DNA from 4 places in the Paenibacillus sp. J22P143 genome. Region 1 is predicted to be linked to each of the others. Evidence: riboswitches for the same ligand, from Rfam matches in the RefSeq annotation. Region 1 holds a riboswitch; each other region holds the start of a gene.
The links. Region 1 has a riboswitch for cyclic di-AMP ahead of AC58PQ_RS17760 (APC family permease). Riboswitches for the same ligand answer to the same signal wherever they lie in the genome.
Positions count from the first base shown of each region.

Region 2: another riboswitch for cyclic di-AMP. It lies ahead of AC58PQ_RS21405 (CAP domain-containing protein); the one in region 1 lies ahead of AC58PQ_RS17760 (APC family permease).
Region 3: another riboswitch for cyclic di-AMP. It lies ahead of AC58PQ_RS28975 (resuscitation-promoting factor); the one in region 1 lies ahead of AC58PQ_RS17760 (APC family permease).
Region 4: another riboswitch for cyclic di-AMP. It lies ahead of AC58PQ_RS27135 (ABC transporter ATP-binding protein); the one in region 1 lies ahead of AC58PQ_RS17760 (APC family permease).

Region 1 covers NZ_JCAUAQ010000012.1:116,556-120,922, forward strand. The annotation lists gene AC58PQ_RS17745 (NAD(P)/FAD-dependent oxidoreductase) at 52-1,281, shown strand; gene AC58PQ_RS17750 (hypothetical protein) at 1,366-1,800, opposite strand; cyclic di-GMP riboswitch class I at 1,869-1,956, opposite strand; gene AC58PQ_RS17755 (hypothetical protein) at 2,104-2,232, shown strand; cyclic di-AMP (ydaO/yuaA leader) riboswitch at 2,428-2,579, shown strand; gene AC58PQ_RS17760 (APC family permease) at 2,680-4,367, shown strand, end outside.
Region 2 covers NZ_JCAUAQ010000019.1:18,344-22,710, reverse strand. The annotation lists gene AC58PQ_RS21410 (copper amine oxidase N-terminal domain-containing protein) at 1-202, opposite strand, end outside; gene AC58PQ_RS21405 (CAP domain-containing protein) at 509-1,159, opposite strand; cyclic di-AMP (ydaO/yuaA leader) riboswitch at 1,165-1,297, opposite strand; gene AC58PQ_RS21400 (leucine-rich repeat domain-containing protein) at 1,678-2,706, opposite strand; gene AC58PQ_RS21395 (DUF4184 family protein) at 2,723-3,469, opposite strand; gene AC58PQ_RS21390 (DUF4362 domain-containing protein) at 3,508-3,945, opposite strand; gene AC58PQ_RS21385 (DUF84 family protein) at 4,131-4,367, shown strand, end outside.
Region 3 covers NZ_JCAUAQ010000048.1:12,158-16,524, reverse strand. The annotation lists gene rsmA (16S rRNA (adenine(1518)-N(6)/adenine(1519)-N(6))-dimethyltransferase RsmA) at 1-696, opposite strand, end outside; gene rnmV (ribonuclease M5) at 747-1,280, opposite strand; gene AC58PQ_RS28975 (resuscitation-promoting factor) at 1,397-2,536, opposite strand; cyclic di-AMP (ydaO/yuaA leader) riboswitch at 2,820-3,013, opposite strand; gene AC58PQ_RS28970 (ABC transporter ATP-binding protein) at 3,296-4,039, shown strand; gene AC58PQ_RS28965 (ABC transporter permease) at 4,036-4,367, shown strand, end outside.
Region 4 covers NZ_JCAUAQ010000035.1:35,125-39,491, reverse strand. The annotation lists gene AC58PQ_RS27145 (DUF2705 family protein) at 1-544, opposite strand, end outside; gene AC58PQ_RS27140 (ABC transporter permease subunit) at 570-1,367, opposite strand; gene AC58PQ_RS27135 (ABC transporter ATP-binding protein) at 1,373-2,257, opposite strand; cyclic di-AMP (ydaO/yuaA leader) riboswitch at 2,371-2,535, opposite strand; gene AC58PQ_RS27130 (AraC family transcriptional regulator) at 2,682-3,386, opposite strand; gene AC58PQ_RS27125 (GerAB/ArcD/ProY family transporter) at 3,833-4,367, opposite strand, start outside.

The DNA of each region.
Region 1 (4,367 bases):
TTTCACAAGCTTATATGTGATTAATTTCACAAGCGGAGGAGTGTTGAGGCAATGAGTAAACCCAAAATCGTCATCCTGGGCGCAGGCTACGGCGGACTTGTCACAGCGATAAGGCTGCAGAAGAAGATGAGAAGGAATGAGATGGACGTCACACTGGTCAACAAGCATGATTATCACTATATTACGACACACTTGCATATGCCGGCTGCCGGTACGGATCATCATGAGAACGCGCGCGTGACCATTGCGGATTTGATTGATGAACGGAAAATACGGTTCGTGAAGTCGACGGTAAGAGAGATTTTGCCTAATGAAAAGAAGATTGTGCTGGAAGATGCTACGCTCGACTATGATTATCTCGTGGTTGGTTTAGGAAGTGAAACGGAAACCTTCGGGATCCCGGGTATGCATGAATATGCCATGTCCATCAAAAGCATTAATAGTGTTCGCTTCATTCGGCAGCACATTGAATATATGTTTGCCAAGTCCAAGATGGCTCCGAAGCGCAAGGATTATCTGACCTTCGTCGTTGGCGGCGCGGGGTTCACAGGTACAGAATTTGTCGGAGAGCTGGCGGACCGCATTCCCGTTCTGTGTAAAACCTATGATGTCGATCCTGCGGATGTCCGTATTTATAATGTGGAAGCTTCCCCTTCGGCGCTGCCGCCCGGGCTTCCTGAGGATCTGATCGAATACGGGATGGAAGTGATGCGCCGCAAAGGCGTGCAATATAAGCTATCGACCGCGATCAAGGCATGCACACCGGAAGGGGTAATTCTGGGTAATGGCGAGTTCATTCGCGCAGGCACGGTAGTCTGGTCGGGAGGGATTCGCGGCAATTCCTTGCTGCAGCAAGCGGGGTTCGAGGTTCAGCGGGGCCGGGTAAAAGTAGATAGCTGCTTGCGTTCGTATCCGTTTCCAGAGATCTTCATTACGGGCGATTGCTCGATTGTTACAGGCCCAGAGGGTACGCCATATCCCGCAAATGCGCAGATTGCCGTCCAACAGGGCTATAATGCAGCTAGGAATCTGATTCAGACGGCTCGAGGCAAAGAAATGAAGCCTTTTGTATATGATTTCAAAGGCACGGTTGCATCCCTAGGCCGGGGGGAGGCTGTTGGTCTACTCAAAGTCAAGAAAGTGAAAGGCCGTCTGGCCTCACTTATCAAAAAAATGATCGATGCCCGCTATTTATACCTCATCGGCGGTATTCCACTCATTTGGAAGAAGATGATTTGGAAGCAAAAATCCACAACTCGCAATTATCATGTGCCGAATTAATGTCCTCATATCGACAAGAAAGCTGAATTGAGAGGTCCGAATGGGATCACAATTCAGCTTTTTTAATTTAGCTTAGTTTTTCATTTAGTTTACAGTTGAAATATAAGAACTATAAGCTGGTGCAGTTAATTGAGTAAGTGTGTATGGAGCTGTATAGTAATTTGTATTTAATGTACTATTCATCATTTTTAGTCGATAAGTTTGTCCTATACTTTGTGTATACTTTCTTATTCCTAAACCATAACTACATCCTGCAAAGTATAAGGGGGTATTTGTATAAGCTACATCTGACCATGTACCGTTTGGATTTTGTACTTGCCAAATTGGTTTTCCTGATGAAAACTCTTTAGTGTTTGGAATTTTCAACGATATGTCATTTGTAGTAGTGTAGTAATATGCTTGAGTTATTTTCACATTAGTTTGTTGGTCAATAAGTGTTGCTGCAAATGCTCCTTGTGCCCCGATAAATGATAAAGTTAATACCATCACCATCATCATTAGTTTCGTTAATTTCTTCATAATAGAACCCTCCAAATATAATTTTGAATTAAACTTATAGAGAGCCTAAAAGTATGTTGCTTACTTTAATAGGTAACCCAGCCATCGTAGATGTTCCCATCCGTAGACCTGTTGGCTTTGCGTCGCTTCCTTTCAGAAGGTTTGCCCGTTTCTATTTGTTTAATAGCATGGTCTAATTATATGATGTTTTTCGACAAGTTACTAGAGGAACTAGAGCCATTAAGGCTGCACTAATCCACCACTAACTTCAATATTTATTCAAATAAATGTATTATTATTCATAAAAACGCAAGGGGTAATACGATGACATATGTGATTAGAAAAGTAGAAGTGAAAGATTTAGAGGCATTAACAGAGCTGATGTATGCTTATATTGTAGGCTTTTATAAGAAGCCGCGACCCGAGACGGCTGATATTCATCTTAATGACTAACCAATGTTTGAAGAAAGCAACTTCCATTTTGCTCGAAATACCTTGAATCACTACGAGAATGGAAGATAATCAATGAATCAACTGAATGTAAGCGAATTATTGAGGGATTCGGGTACAGGAAAAGACCTTTTTACGTTTTTTCCCTCCTTTACTATGTTGGAAGAAGAGAGTAGTATTCAACTCGTACCTGAACAGTTGAATATTTCGCTTAATTTTCTGATAAGAAAAGCGGGGGAACCACGAGTAACATGGGGTGAATAACGGTGCTGATACCAAGTACCTTTTAGGGCAGATTTCTCGCGGCCCGAACCCGACAGCTAACCTCGTAAGCGATCGTGAGAAAGGAGAACATGTGTCTAAAACACAAGGTCAATCCTTGTGTTTTTTTGCGTCCATTTTCCAAATTAGTTCATTGAGATTAGTTTTTATTGGAGGAACAACCACAAAATGACAAGTGATTCATTGAAGAAAATTGTGTTTGGCAAGCCGCTAAAGTCGAGCGAGATTGAGTCGGAGAAACTGCCTGTTTGGAAAGCACTTCCCATCCTGTCTTCGGATGCATTATCTTCTGTATCCTATGGGACGGAACAAATTCTGTTAGAGCTCGCAACCGTTGGGATTGCTGCATTTGCGTTTTCCTTGCCCATTGCCATTTCCATTATTGCGTTGATTTTACTGCTCGTGTTGAGCTATAGACAAGTTATTGAAGCCTACCCCATGGGCGGCGGCGCTTATATGGTTACCAAAGAAAATTTAGGAATGGTATGGGGACGACTAACGGGTGTCTCGCTCCTGATCGATTACACCTTAACGGTAGCGGTTTCGATCTCAGCCGGTGTACAGGCGATTACGTCGGCCTTTCCTTCCACAGTGCCTTATATTGTGCCATTAACGCTATTTCTAGTTTGGATTATGGTGTGGCTCAATTTGCGAGGTACTTCTGAATCAGGGACTGTATTCGCGATACCAACGTACTTTTTTATCTTTTGTATCCTTTTATTAGTTGGTAAAGGCGTATTCGATTTACTGACGGGCTCACTCCATACGCATGCGATCGAATTCGCACCAAGCTCAGCGACGAACTCATTAACATTATTCGTACTTCTTAAGGCGTTCTCATCCGGTTGTTCAGCTGTAACAGGAATCGAAGCGATTTCAGATGCTGTCCCGCATTTCCGAACACCTTCCGTCAAAAATGCAAACCGTACGCTCCTCTCCTTAGGCGGCTTATTGGCCATCGTGTTCGGTGGAGTAACGCTGATCGCCTTAGGCTATGGCGTTGCACCTGATCATAACGGGCATACATCGGTTCTATCGATGGTGACGGAGCAAGCTTTTGGCCGCGGAGTCATGTACTATGCGACCCAAATCGCGACGATGCTCATTCTAGTACTAGCTGCGAATACAAGCTTTAATGGATTCCCAATTTTGGCGTCGATTATGGCCCAAGACAAAAACTTCCCGCGCATGTTCTCTTTCCGGGGGGATCGACTTTCGTATCACTATGGCATCATTACGCTAGGCGTATTGGCGAGCCTGCTGCTGATTGGCTTTAAAGGTAAGACCGACGGCCTCATTCCACTTTATGCGATTGGCGTATTTTTATCTTTTACCCTAGCTCAGGCAGGTTTGGTACGTAAATGGTTGAAAGAACGCGTACCCGGCTGGATCGGGAAGCTTCTCATTAACGGGCTAGGCGGGATCGTCTCCTTTGCGGTTCTTATTATTTTCTCGGTCACGAAATTTAGCGAAGGTGCTTGGATCGTTATTATCGTGACACCGATTCTACTCTGGATCATTACCAAAATCAGTCACCATTACGACGATGTTGCCAACCAACTGCGTATTGATATCACACAAGACCGTGTGTGTACCAAAGAACCCGTGATTATCGTACCTGTGGCCGGGATTCATCGCGCTGTCGAGCAAACGCTGAACTATGCGAAATCACTTTCGCCAAACGTCATCGCTTTCTATGTTTCCTTCTCGGATGAGGACGAAGAATCGATGCAGGAGAAGTGGCAGATCTGGGATCCAGGCGTTCGACTGGTCGTGTTCAAATCACGGTACAGGACGATCCTGAAGCCGCTGGTAGAGTTCATAGAGCGCATCGACACCCACGTGTCAGAGAAGCA
Region 2 (4,367 bases), on a different contig from region 1:
CATTGCTGACAGGCTTTACTTCTGGAACAACTGGCTTAACATTCCATGTCTCTCCAAAAGTGCCAGTTACATTTCGATTGATAAATTCCAACCACGCCCGATCCGCCTCTACGTCTCTAGCAAATGCACTAGCAGATAAAGCTGTGGTGGCTATCATTGCCACCAGTGTTGCCGAAAGAATCTTCTTTGTGCTATTCTTCACTTGTAAATCCTCCTATTGTTGTGTGATCTGATATAATTTGTTTCGCAAATCGCCATGTACATCTCTACCCGTTGTGGGCATCACTTCCTAAAAGACTTGTAGTGACGAATTTAAATACGTGTTCTGCTACCTGAAATACTAACAGGGAGTTGTTAGGAAAGTGTTGCAATATGTGTGGTAAATTTTGCGAATGGTCAAACCCATAACTAATGAGCTAATAGTACAAGCACACAACACAAAAACGCCTGTAAAGACTCTACAGACGCTTAATTGTATTTAATAATATTATTTACTATGTGGCATTTATTAGTTAGCGATAAATTCTTGAACCCACTCACCATTATAATAACCCACGCCTATTTGCGTGTAATTAGGACTTAAAATGTTCTGACGATGTCCCGCGCTGTTCATCCATGCTGTAATGACGGCTTGTGGTGTTTGTTGACCCTTCGCGATGTTTTCACCCGCGTAGGAATAGTTAATTCCGTAGGAGCGCATCATATCAAAAGGAGAACCGTACGTCGGCGATGTATGATCGAAATAACCGTTGTTGTACATATCCTTCGCTTTATCTAGCGCCATCGCGGTAAGCGCGCTATTACTGGTTAAAGGCTTCAGTCCAGCCTTAGCTCGTTCCTGGTTAACAATGTTAACCACTTGGCTAGCAAAAGTAGATTGCGTTGGCGCAGGCGTAACCGATGGTTTGGTAGCAACATTTGAGCTCGTGCTTCCAGGAATATTGAGTTTCATTCCCGACCAAATTACGTTCGGATTGGCAACTTGAGGGTTTGCCTTGATAAGCGAAGATAGGCTTACACCATACTTCTTGGAGATCAACCACATGGTATCATTGCCTGCTACCGTATGAGCTCCTGTTGCAGCAAATGCCGCGTTCGCCCCCATAAGGACGCTCAAACCTAGTGCACCTGTAACTACTAGCTTTTTGTAACGATTCAAAATAAACCTCTCCTTTTTGCGGCCTGCGAGGTTAGCTGTCGGATTCGGATCAAAGAGTAATCACCCGGCCGCGGATCGCGGCTTCACCCCAAAGATTGGGTCCCCCGTGCTTCAAAAAAGCTTCGGCCTTCTAAGTTTTTGATCCAATATGGATCTAAACGATTGTAACATGTGAAATCTGCGAAAACATGGCTCAAAATCTTCCAGTTGCTTTATGTAAGCGGAAACAATCTTCTCAGTACTCAAATGTCGGTATGCAGGAACCATACTCAAAAAAGAGTCGACTTTGTCGACTCTACTAAATAAACTTTTGAAATTAATTTACAGGAATATCGAGTTCTTTACGGAGTTGATTTACGGTCTTCTCATTTTTTTGGTATTCTTCTTTTCCTTTTTTCAATTTATCGATTCTTTTTTGTACTTCTTCTGCTTGTTTGAGATACTTATCGTCGTTATATCTTATCGCATCTGCTTTAATTCCAATAACACAAAGTGTTAAGTCCTATTTTTTGGGATTTTCATAACGAATCTTGTGACAGATAAACGTATTTCAGTTCCTTCATAGCATAGAGGAAATCAGGCTTCCGATTGATCATACATACGCCTAAGTCCAGGAATCGTAAATTCTTCAGCTTCTCTAGCTCAATCGGTAGCTCATGGATCGAGGTGTATTGAATCGTAAGTTGCTCTAGTTGTTCCAACTCTCCAATCTCCGGTGGGATGCGGTTTAAGCTGATCTCTTCCTTCGGCTTGAACCGATAACCAGGAGTCGGCCGATCCGAACTCGCACATTGGATACTAAGTAATCTCAAGTTCTTCAGATTAGCTATGGATGCGGGAATACTCTCCAAATCAGCTGTCAGGATTTTCAAGCGTTCAAGCTTGATTAACTCGAACAACCCTTCAGGTAGACGATAAAGATCCTGTTCAAAAATTTCAAGATCACGCAGCTCTGTCAGTTCCCGGACTCTCTCAGGCAGCTCTGTCAGCCTATGTCCACTTATATTTAGCCAGTCAGTTTTATGCTTAATGGCATCATCTAGCAGACGATCCAGGTCACGGTGAGCCTTTAATTCCAAAAATAGCCCTGTAATTCGATCCATCAGTTCGATTGCTTCTTCCTCAGTTACGTCCATACCATACATATGTTCATGCACAACCGAGTAAAGGTAGTCTCCGCCACCTGCTTTCAAGAAACACAAGTCTTCCGGCACTTTAGGATAAATCCAATCTGACAGACGGTTTGCCATTTGCTTTAAGACGTTCCCGCTTTCTTCACAGCATCTATATAAATAATAGGTTCCCGAGGAATAAAAGGCATGACTGCGATAGATATTGCTAACTCGTCTAATTTCATCGATATCATTGCTTTGGATTACTATTGTCTTTACCAGGTAAGGTTCCAACGATTCCAATACGCTTGCGTATTGGCCCCGTACCTCAGCAACCGCAATTTTCTCCCCGAGCACAAAACATTCTGAATTCCGAATCGCCAAATCAATGACCTGCTCGTACGCATCGCCTCTAGGGTCTGTATACAATCTCATCCCATTCGACTCCCTTCTATTTTAAAACTACTCTCTTTCGAAAAATAAGACTTGAAACAATTAGCCCAAGTATGAATCCTGATATGGGAGAGACAACCAATATCCCTAAAACATTTGTACTTGTCGTTAAAACCACCTTGGTGATTACCACGACATTTGTAATTAAAAGTACGACTACCCAATAAATGATCTTGCTTTTCATATCAACTCTTCTAAAAGGTCTTTTCGTATATGGGCTTTTGATTATTAAAAATAGGAGTAGCAGCATCTGTACCAAGATACCAATGATCGAAAGTAGATGTTGTAGTAACTTGTACAATGGAACTGAAACATATAAATTCTGTAAAACAGTAAAATTCATAACAAAATAACCTGATTTATGCGTGAACGAATCGACAAATACATGACTATAGAATCCAATGACTACAGACATTAAGAAAACGATCCAATTCTTACTATTTCGTAGGTCAAAGTGTCTAAACGAACAATAAGCCTTGACATCGATATGTAAAAACGAAGGAAGATGAATCGTAATTACCTTCATAATGATCTGTAGTAGGAGTAACATGACAATACATATAGGAATTGATTGTAGTAGTAACCCCTTAAATGTGTGTCCTATACTTTGATATGGCTCAAGAGCAATAAAATACTCAAAATCAGGCGACATACTCCCAAGAATAAGACCCAATAAGCTAAAATATCGGGGTTTAATAAATTTTATCGGAAATGAATACAATGGATGAGCAAATGTAAATGGCAAAAAATCACTCCCTGTAAAACTGATAATCAACAAAATATCTATCCCCCGCTACCCGCTACCACGAAGTTAAAAGATTGCCCAATCGACGCATCTGTACAACCATCCAGCTTATAGGAAACACCTTTTTCTATTTTCTCTGAAACGATACGTGTACATTCTGTTTTTAAATGTTGGTTGTCACCATGACTGTCCCCTGAATTATCATAGGTATAGGAGATCTTATCTTTTTTGAATGCAAAATCATAATGAACTGGATCCCCTTCAATGGTCATTTGCGTTATGCGGATCTTACTTTCGACGTGACCTTCAACATTATTCAGAAATTGATTGAAACGATCCAGATTGATAATTCTGCCATGGATATTAATGACGTCTCCTTTTTCAGTCGCTTTATCCACGTCGTATTTCTCACCTGAGCATGAAGTAAGTAAAATAACACTCAACAATACGAAGAAACCACGAATCAATAATTTCATCCCTTGTTCCCCCTAGACATTCCAACTATATGTTTGACGCAACCGAGACTGGAAATGTTTTGTAATTTTTGAAAAAGCTTTAGAAAAAGCATATTCATCCGTTACCATCCCAGAATTGAAAACATGTTATACTAATGCTAAATTATCAATTTTAGCCGCATTTGGTTTGTAGGGAGTTGTTAGATATGTTTGAAAAAGAGGTAAGAATTGCGTTAGGCACGCACAATCAAGCGAAACGAGCTGCTGTGGTGCTGGCTGCTGGGGTAGAACCGATATGTCATTCTGTCCCTTCTGGTGTTTCTGATCAGCCAATGACAGAAGATGAAACCATCATTGGGGCCATCAATCGGGCGAAAAATGCACTTGAAGCTGAGCCCGAAGCAGACATTGGACTTGGCCTTGAAGGCGGGCTTACCTATGAC
Region 3 (4,367 bases), on a different contig from region 1:
GTCCACGTCCGCCACTTCGACTGGCGGCGCTTGACGTACACGCAGCCGGATGACGGCGGAATCTACGTTCGGCTGTGGCACGAAGACGGTGCGAGGCACGATGGTGACGAGCTCCGGCTCGCAGTAGAACTGCACGGCAATGCTAAGGCTGCCGTAATCCTTGGTGCCTGGACGAGCCGCCATGCGGTCGGCCACTTCTTTTTGGATCATCACGACGATATTCTCCAGCGGAAGCTTCTCTTCGAGAAGCTTCATGATGATCGGCGTCGTAATGTAGTAGGGCAGGTTGGCGACGACACTGACGCCCTCCACGCCTTCGAAATGCTGCTGGAACAGCTCCTGCAGGTTCGTCTTCAAGATATCCCCATGAACGACTGTAGCATGGGGGTATGGCGCCAGCGTCTCGTCCAGAATAGACAGTAGGCGCTGATCGATCTCGACGGCCAGCACGCGGCCAGCGAGCTTGGCCAGCTGCTGTGTGAGCGCGCCGATGCCGGGGCCGATCTCGAGCGCAGCCTTCGTAGGCCCTAGCTCAGCGGCCATGACGATCTTGCTCAATATATTTTGATCAATCAAGAAGTTCTGGCCCAAGCTTTTCTTCAGCACGAGGCCATTTTTCTTAATAATTTGTTTCGTTTTACTTGGTGTAGCTACATCTTCTGCGGTTACAATCACTTCTTGCCCGGATATCGTCATAGGATAGACCTCGTTATCTATAGGTTCTCGTTCTCATAATTAAATTTGATTCAATTCAAATGCTCGAGCGCCGCTTCGAATTCCTCTCGCGAAATCTGAAACATCGCGCAGCGCTTATAAAATTGCTTGCCATTGCAATAACCAATGCCTAAGGCGTTGCCTACGGCCAAGCGGCGTGCCGCCGCATCCGGATGAACGATAAGGCCCGCACCGATCAAATCCTCCATCGTCAGCTGAGAGACCGCTGCGTCGTACTCTGTCCGCAGGCTCTGAAGCGCCTGACGGATCGTGTCCGGCGTCGCGTTCTCGACGCCAATGTCGCCTTTATACGCAGCTTGCTCCTGCGTAATGAAGGCATGCTTGCAGCCAGGCACCTTGGCTGCAACAATTTTGCGAATCCGCTCACCCGCGTGATCGGGATCCGTGAATATAATGACGCCTCTGCGCTGCTGAGCCAGCGCGATCCGTTTGAGTACGGCTTGTCCGATGGCGGAGCCGCCCGTTTCAATCGTATCCGCCTCCACAGCCCGCCTGATAGCAGCTGTATCGTCCTTACCTTCCACGACGATCATTTCTTTTATCATCTACGTTTTCCTTCCCCAGTACGCAGAAAAAGAAGAGGGGTCTCCTCTTCTTTCGCGCGGCAGATGCCAAGCTACGTGTATTTAGTAGTGTTCCCGTCAAAACTTCCGTTTACACGTTAGTTTTGAGACGGTTTTGTAGGGCCAACCACATATACTGTGTACCCTTGTTTGGTTCCGAATTTATTCGCGTAGCCATGATCCTCGTAATATACATCGATCATCTGACCTTTCACGCCGCTGCCAATATCCTCAGCACGACGGAAGCCAATGCCTTCAATGTACACCCACCAACCCAGTGGAATCACCTTCGGATCGACGGCAATTGTGCGCCCTTCGGTTACAGTAGTCCCTGTGTAGGTTTTACCATAACCAGAGGAGCCCTCGGTTTTGCCTGTCGACGCGACGCCCGCTGAATAGGCAGTAAGTTTCACGTTTTTGAGAATTTGTTTGTAGCCGAAGGTCACACCATTCTTGGAAACCTCATCCACACTCGGTGAAGAGGCGGAGAGAACGACCACAGGATTTTTCGTGCCTACAGATACTACTTTCTTAACGCTTTCTGTTTGTACTTCTTCACCCACAACTGCTTCCGCGACTAAAACACCGTCCTCGAAAGTCTTTTCTTTCTTCTTAACCAACACGCCTTCTTTACCTTCTTGGACGACTTGCTCTTTCCCTTTAAGTAAAGATGCGTCATTCTTTTTCTCTGTCTCGAATGCGATCGTTTCAGAGACTTCCTCCGTCTCTTTGGTCACACGGACGATCTTGATTTCATCGCCTGTGCTAAGAGCGGCCGTCGGTTCGGGAGTGATACGATCGTTCTCCCCAAGTGCAATATTTAAACGTTGCAATGCACTTTCTACCGTTCTTGCAGTTGTGTAAACAGTGGTGGTCTTTCCATCAGCAGTCAATTGAATTGGTGAGGCCTGCTCGATAACAATTTTGTCTCCACCCTTGAGCTTGGTCGTAAGTGAAGCTGAAATTTCATCGTGCTCTCCAATCGTTATGGCTTGTTCATCCAGTAGGCGTTGCAGGACCCATTGCTTCGTGTGCACAATAGTTTCTTGTCCATTCACAACCACGGATACGCTCTTGGTAGCCGTTCCGTACAACAACACCAAAAACATGAAAGTCATTGCGATTGAGATTATAGCTAGGCTTAAAATCAAACGCAAGTTTTCATGCTTCCATCGCAATGCGAAGGACATGCTGGATGATCGTTTTACATGGGTCTCGCTAATTGAGATACTGCCCACTTTTTCGGTCCTCCTTCAAAGCCTCGCCGCCAGGTTACAGCATGATTAAATTTGACGCGACTAAGGTTTTTAGTTTAACTTAACATGCTCGCCATCATCAGCTTTCTAACCTCGCTGAATCTGGTCGTCCCCCCTTTTACCTATTCAACATCCTATGAATTCCGGGTCATTTTATGTCTTTTTATCTGTGTAAAACCCTGTGTGAGGACAAAAAGCCAGCAAGAAGAGGACTCTTCTCGCTGGCTTAGTTTGCATAGTGAAATACAAATAGCACGCACGACAATCGTTACCTCTCTTACGCTTACGAGGTTAGCTGACGGATTCGGACGTGAGAGTCGCCCTACGCAGACGCAAACTACTTGTTTGACGTCCATGATTCACCCCTGTTACTCTCTGCTCACTTAACCGCATTGAAATGCTCATTAAGCTTGCAGTGGTTCCCCCGTTTCCACATTTGGAACTCAGCGAATGGAAAATTGGCAAATTGGATATTAAGTTATTATGAAAAGTATATTACGCTGTTAAGCTCAACCTGTAAAGGGATTAACACCCGTTAAAAAGGGCTAAATCACTTAAATTTCGATTATTTTTCAAATATAATCCACTTATATCTACATCTACCTAACTTTAACGTACGTATACTCGATTTTTTAATGTATAATGACCAAAACTAGGCTAAAAACGCAAATTTGTTTATAATGATTCTGGAAGTATTTGATTGATAAATACCAATAATTTGCATTTAGGGAGGCAATTGAGATGGTTCCCATCTTAGAAGTAAACGCTTTATTCGGGGGATACCTACCTAACAGACCAGTTCTACATGACCTCACATTTTCGATCCGCCAAGGTGAAATGATGGGGCTAATCGGACTCAACGGGGCAGGAAAAAGTACCACCATCAAAAATATATTAGGACTCCTGCAACCGCAAAAAGGATCCATTCGCATTAACGGCTTAACTTTAGCCGAAAGTCCAATTCCCTACCGCGCTACATACGCCTATGTACCTGAAAGTCCGGAGTTATACGAAGAGCTTACGATACGTGAACACCTTGAGCTAACAGCCATGGCTTACGGCGTTTCCAAGGAGGACTACGAAACCCGTTCTCAGTCCTTGTTGGAGCAGTTTCAAATGAAAGACAAGCTGAATAGCTTCGCAAGTCATTTATCCAAAGGGATGAAGCAAAAGGTCATGATCATGAATGCGTTCCTGATCGAGCCCTCTTTATATATTATCGATGAGCCGTTCCTCGGTCTCGACCCTTTAGCTATTCGTTCCTTGCTCGAATTAATGGTTAAAATGAAACAAAAAGGCGCATCATTTCTCATTTCCTCACACATTTTGTCTACGATTGAAAAATATTGCGATAGCTATGTCGTTCTCCATAAGGGCCACATGGTAGCTCAGGGAGATTTAGTCGAATTACGCGCACAAACAGAGCTTCCTCAGGCGTCATTAGACGACATCTTCTACAAGCTTGTTCAAGGAGAACTGCGATGAGTCAACCAAAAGATACTACACATGCATTTAACACACAAGCATTATGGAAGCAGCGTTTTCAACACTATATGAAGGAATCCATGGGTTATTGGCAGTATGCCGCACGCAGTAATTTTATCGGCTTCTTGTTGTTTCTTGTCATCGTTTCTTCCTATTATTATGCAAAAACATTACAGCGACTTCCGACAGATTATCCGTACCTTTGGATCGTTCTGCTCGTACTCGTTCCACTCGTCACTTCAAGTCCCATTCGAACACTGACCCGCAGTGCCGATCGGATGTTTCTGTTGCGGATTGAGCATGAAATGGATGCCTATTTCCGAAGCAG
Region 4 (4,367 bases), on a different contig from region 1:
TATAAACGGCTGCAATGGATGTGCCAATGACCAGAAAGAGCAGCTGTAAAATAAACATACCCAGCATGACGATTGTGATATCCCCATTCACGGCCTCACCTTTGCTGTAAGCCCCAACAATGAACATACTCGAAATCCATGACACGAGGTTAAAAATAAGAATGTTCACTAAAGCGCTTAGCAGCTTCCAAGTGATGATTCTATGTCTGGACAAAGGCTTCACGAATAAAAACTCCGCCGTCTTGTCCCGCTCCTCTTTCGCAATGATATTAGCACCAAGCATAGTCGCATGTATCGTTGCCATCAAAAGGAAATATAGCACTAGGATACCGAAATAGCCGCTAGCCTTCGATAAATCCAAAGCGCCTGCACCCATAATCACTTGAAGCGATTTCGGCATTTCCGCCATCAGATCATTAATCTGTCCATTCGCTGCCGTTGCTTGATACTTGTTCATGCCGCTTGTTACTAGAAAAATGAGCCCTAAGCTCCAAAAAATCATCGATTTCCGAAATGTTTTCATTTCTCTCCAAAAAATATTCAATGGCTGTTCCTCCTCTCACCCGCATTCAAACGGCATGAACATCCTTTTTCGTGTAGATGAAATAGCCGGCCGCAATCGAAACCACGATCATCGCGATAGCTGCAATGACATAAGGTGCCTCATAGCTGGCATGCTCAAGCATGTATGTCCCGTTAAAGTATTTAAATGGCGAGAAATAACGCTTAGCTCCCTCCCCATCTACGGCAACGACCATTCCGATCACGAAAAAGGCAAACACCGTACCCAGACTGACGGATAAGACGGCTTTTATTTTAGAAAAAACGACGGAAATGATGAACCCTATGGCTAGAAACATGAGCTGGATGAACAGTAACGTGAATGAAATCAATAGAAATATGTTCACATCGAAATCAACCGTTTTTACTTGAAGCGCCATCAAATAGGCTGCAACGATATAGATCACACACGTAATCACTAATGAAGCAATAGCCGCTAATAGCTTGGATGTCAATATTTTAGTACGTGTTACGGGCTTCGTAAGAAGAAAGTCTGCTGTTTTCTCACGAACTTCCTTCGAGACGATCGACGTTCCCAAAACCATGGCTTGAATGGCTCCGCAAAGCGTAATGTACATAAAGATATACATATAGAATCCAAGTAGGGTACCAAAGGTCTCGATTTCAATACCAAGCGCTTTCCTGACCCCTTCTGGATACCCTTCTAATACGGAATAAAATTCAGAAAAATCCTTAGAGACCGAAGGAAAAAGGGATAAGAATAGGACGATGACAGCAATTAAGGAGCACGTCCACGTGATCGTGGATTTCCGATAAGCTCTCAATTCATGAAGGAAAATATTCATTCCTTTTAAGCCTCCTTCTCGTAGTAGTGCATAAAAATCTCCTCTAAATCAGGCTCTTCGATCCACAGATTATCGATTTCAATTTCAGCAATTTTTCTCATTACTTGATTGATGTTACCTTTAAATAAGAAGCTCGTTGTCCGGCCATGGACATCTATGTTATTGACCCCGGTCATCTTGAAAAAATGAGGGTCGAGCGCTTGCGCTGTGTCAATTTTAAATCTTTTGAAATTGTTTTCTTTTAACGTACTGATCTTCTCAACCGTCACAATCCTACCTTCCTTAATAATCGCAACTCGATCGCACAGTCTCTGAACTTCACTCAATATGTGAGAGGAAAAAAGAATCGTAGCTCCCCTTTTATTCTGTTGTTCGAGTAATTCGAAAAACTTCATCTGCATGAGCGGATCCAGTCCACTTGTCGGTTCATCCAGGATAATGAGCTTAGGATCGTGCAGTAGCCCTTGAACGATGCCCACTTTCTTTTTATTTCCCAGAGATAGATCATCGATTTTCTTCGTAACATCCAGATCCATCATTTCAGCAAGTTCTTTTATTCTCTTGGTACAATCCTTCTTGTAAAAGCTGGCTGAATACTTGAGTAGGTCAATGACCTTCATGTTGTCATAATAAAATACCTCGGAAGGTAAATAGCCGATGTCTTTCTTAATTTCAGGCGCAAACTGGATGCAGTCTTTCCCGAAAATTTTGGCGCTGCCACTGGTTGGAAAAATCAGAGACAGCAGCGTTCGAATCGTGGTTGATTTTCCTGCACCATTCGGCCCAATAAAACCAAAAATCTCTCCTTCTTCGATCGAAAAACTAACATCTGTAATGCCTCGTGAATTCCCATAGGTTTTGGTCAGATTATTAATTTCAATGGCATGCATGGTGTAGCCTCCTTATGAATTCCCTGTGATTTATTGAGTTTAGCAAGCAAAAAGAAGCCCTAAGCATAGAGAATCTCTACGCTCGGGCTTCTTCACAGAAGAAGGCGAGTGTGCGGTTCTCTCTCAAAGCACTACGAGGTTAGCTGTCGGATTCGGACTTGAGAGCGTCCTACCTAATGCTTGCGCGCATCAGGATTCACCCCATGAAGCCATGTGTTGCTTGTACGGCTTCGATTGGTTCCCCCGTTTCCCTACTGGGAATTAAGTGGTATATTTTAGAAAAAAAACAACTTGTCGTAATGAATCTTACGCCGTTCTCTATAGAATGTAAAACTTAGATTCGCCTTTAATTATTGCTTATTTGACTTTGGCAACTCATGAAAGCGTATTCATTCGTAGGTGACGTTGATTATCCCCTGCTTTGCTACATTTTAGTACTCCTTGCGTTATACAACCGCCGGTACTCCTGCGGAGTCTGTCCAGTGTGCTCCCGAAAGCGCGCGATGAAGTAACTGCTCTGCGAAAACCCTGTGTTCTCTGCCACTTGCTTGATCGTCCATTCTGTCGACATGAGCAGTTGCTTCGCTACGACGAGACGACATTCAAACAGCCCTTCCATCGGGGGCCGCCCCTTCACTTCGTGAAACATTCGACTAAAATAATACGTGCTGAAGCCTGCCTGCTCGGCCATCTGCAGCAGTGTCAACGGCTCCGTACAATGGGCCCGAATATATTCCGCAACCTCTCTCATCCGCGCACGCTTATCCAGCATGGTTGCTGTTCCAAGCGTCTCCGCACTTACGGCAAGCTCAGCAAGCAGTTCATAGAGCTTTACGGCCAATTGCACCTCGTTCCGATCATTAGGGGAAGCTAATTCAAGTAAGCCCCCTGCCCGTTGTTTGAGCTTCGGCACATCACTGGAGGTAAACAACCATACGGATGAAGTTCCTTGACCGTTCAATAACCTGCTTAGTCCCTCGCCCGCTAGGTGGACCCAGAATACCTCCCAAGGCTCCTTCGGATCGGTTCGATACTCCTGCTCGAGACCAGGCCCGTAATAAAAACCCTGCCCTGCTTCCAAGCAGATTTCCTTTCCGTTTGCTTTCACATAGCCTTTACCGCTTAACACGATATGCAAATTGGCTTGCTACAGCTGTTCCGATTCTATAATTGAGGCCTAAAGGGCGAATGACGTACATATTAAATGGATAAGAGAGCATCTTGCAGTGAAGGGATCGACTGAAAGTACTTACAGGATGGAAAAGAGGCGGCCAGCTCCGCCCCTTGCTTATGTTGGGTTTCCGGTTCTATCCTAGAACCGAGTCGATAAATCGATAGTGCTTCTCTCTGTTAAATCCCTACTGTTGATTTTGACATTGAACTAGCGAAAAACGCGTTACTAAAATAGGGATCGCCGGCTGCAGCGCAGTTTGCGATCCCTATTTCTGCAGACTAAAGAGCAGAATAATTTGATTAGAGGAAATTTCCAAAAAAATATATTAATGATGGGTTATTTGGAATAATAAGGGATTAATCGTAAAAAGGATTTCAAAAATCCTTGGTAGCGATTTATTACTATCCCCACCATTTCCATTTTTTCCTGCGAAAACCGGCCACGATAAGGAGAAGCAGCGGAATAATCAGCATATTTATCGTTATATCGAATGGCGCTACCAATCTTGAATGACTTCCTATACTAAAATAATTCGGAAACCCCCACAAACTAAATACAACAACCAGCAATCCAACCGGAAATACGATTGGCCGATAATCCGAAAGATTCAAACATAGTGCGATCGTAAGGGTGCTCGCATAATAATACACTGCAATTTTCAAGAAATTTCCAGCTACCCACATAGCCAGGAGCAAGGACTCTAAATTTTCGAAGAAATTGGCAAAGCTGATATAACGAAAAGCAATCAATACCGGATAGACTTTATTGTCCACATCCGGCCCTAACAAAAGTAAGATAATCAGGTTGATAAATACCATACTAAAAACGACAGTACTTAGTGAAATTAACAACTTTTTCTTTCCTTTTTGTGGATCTGTTAAGCAGGGCAGAAAAAAAGACATCAAAAAAACTTGAGTTACCCACGCCTGTATTCCT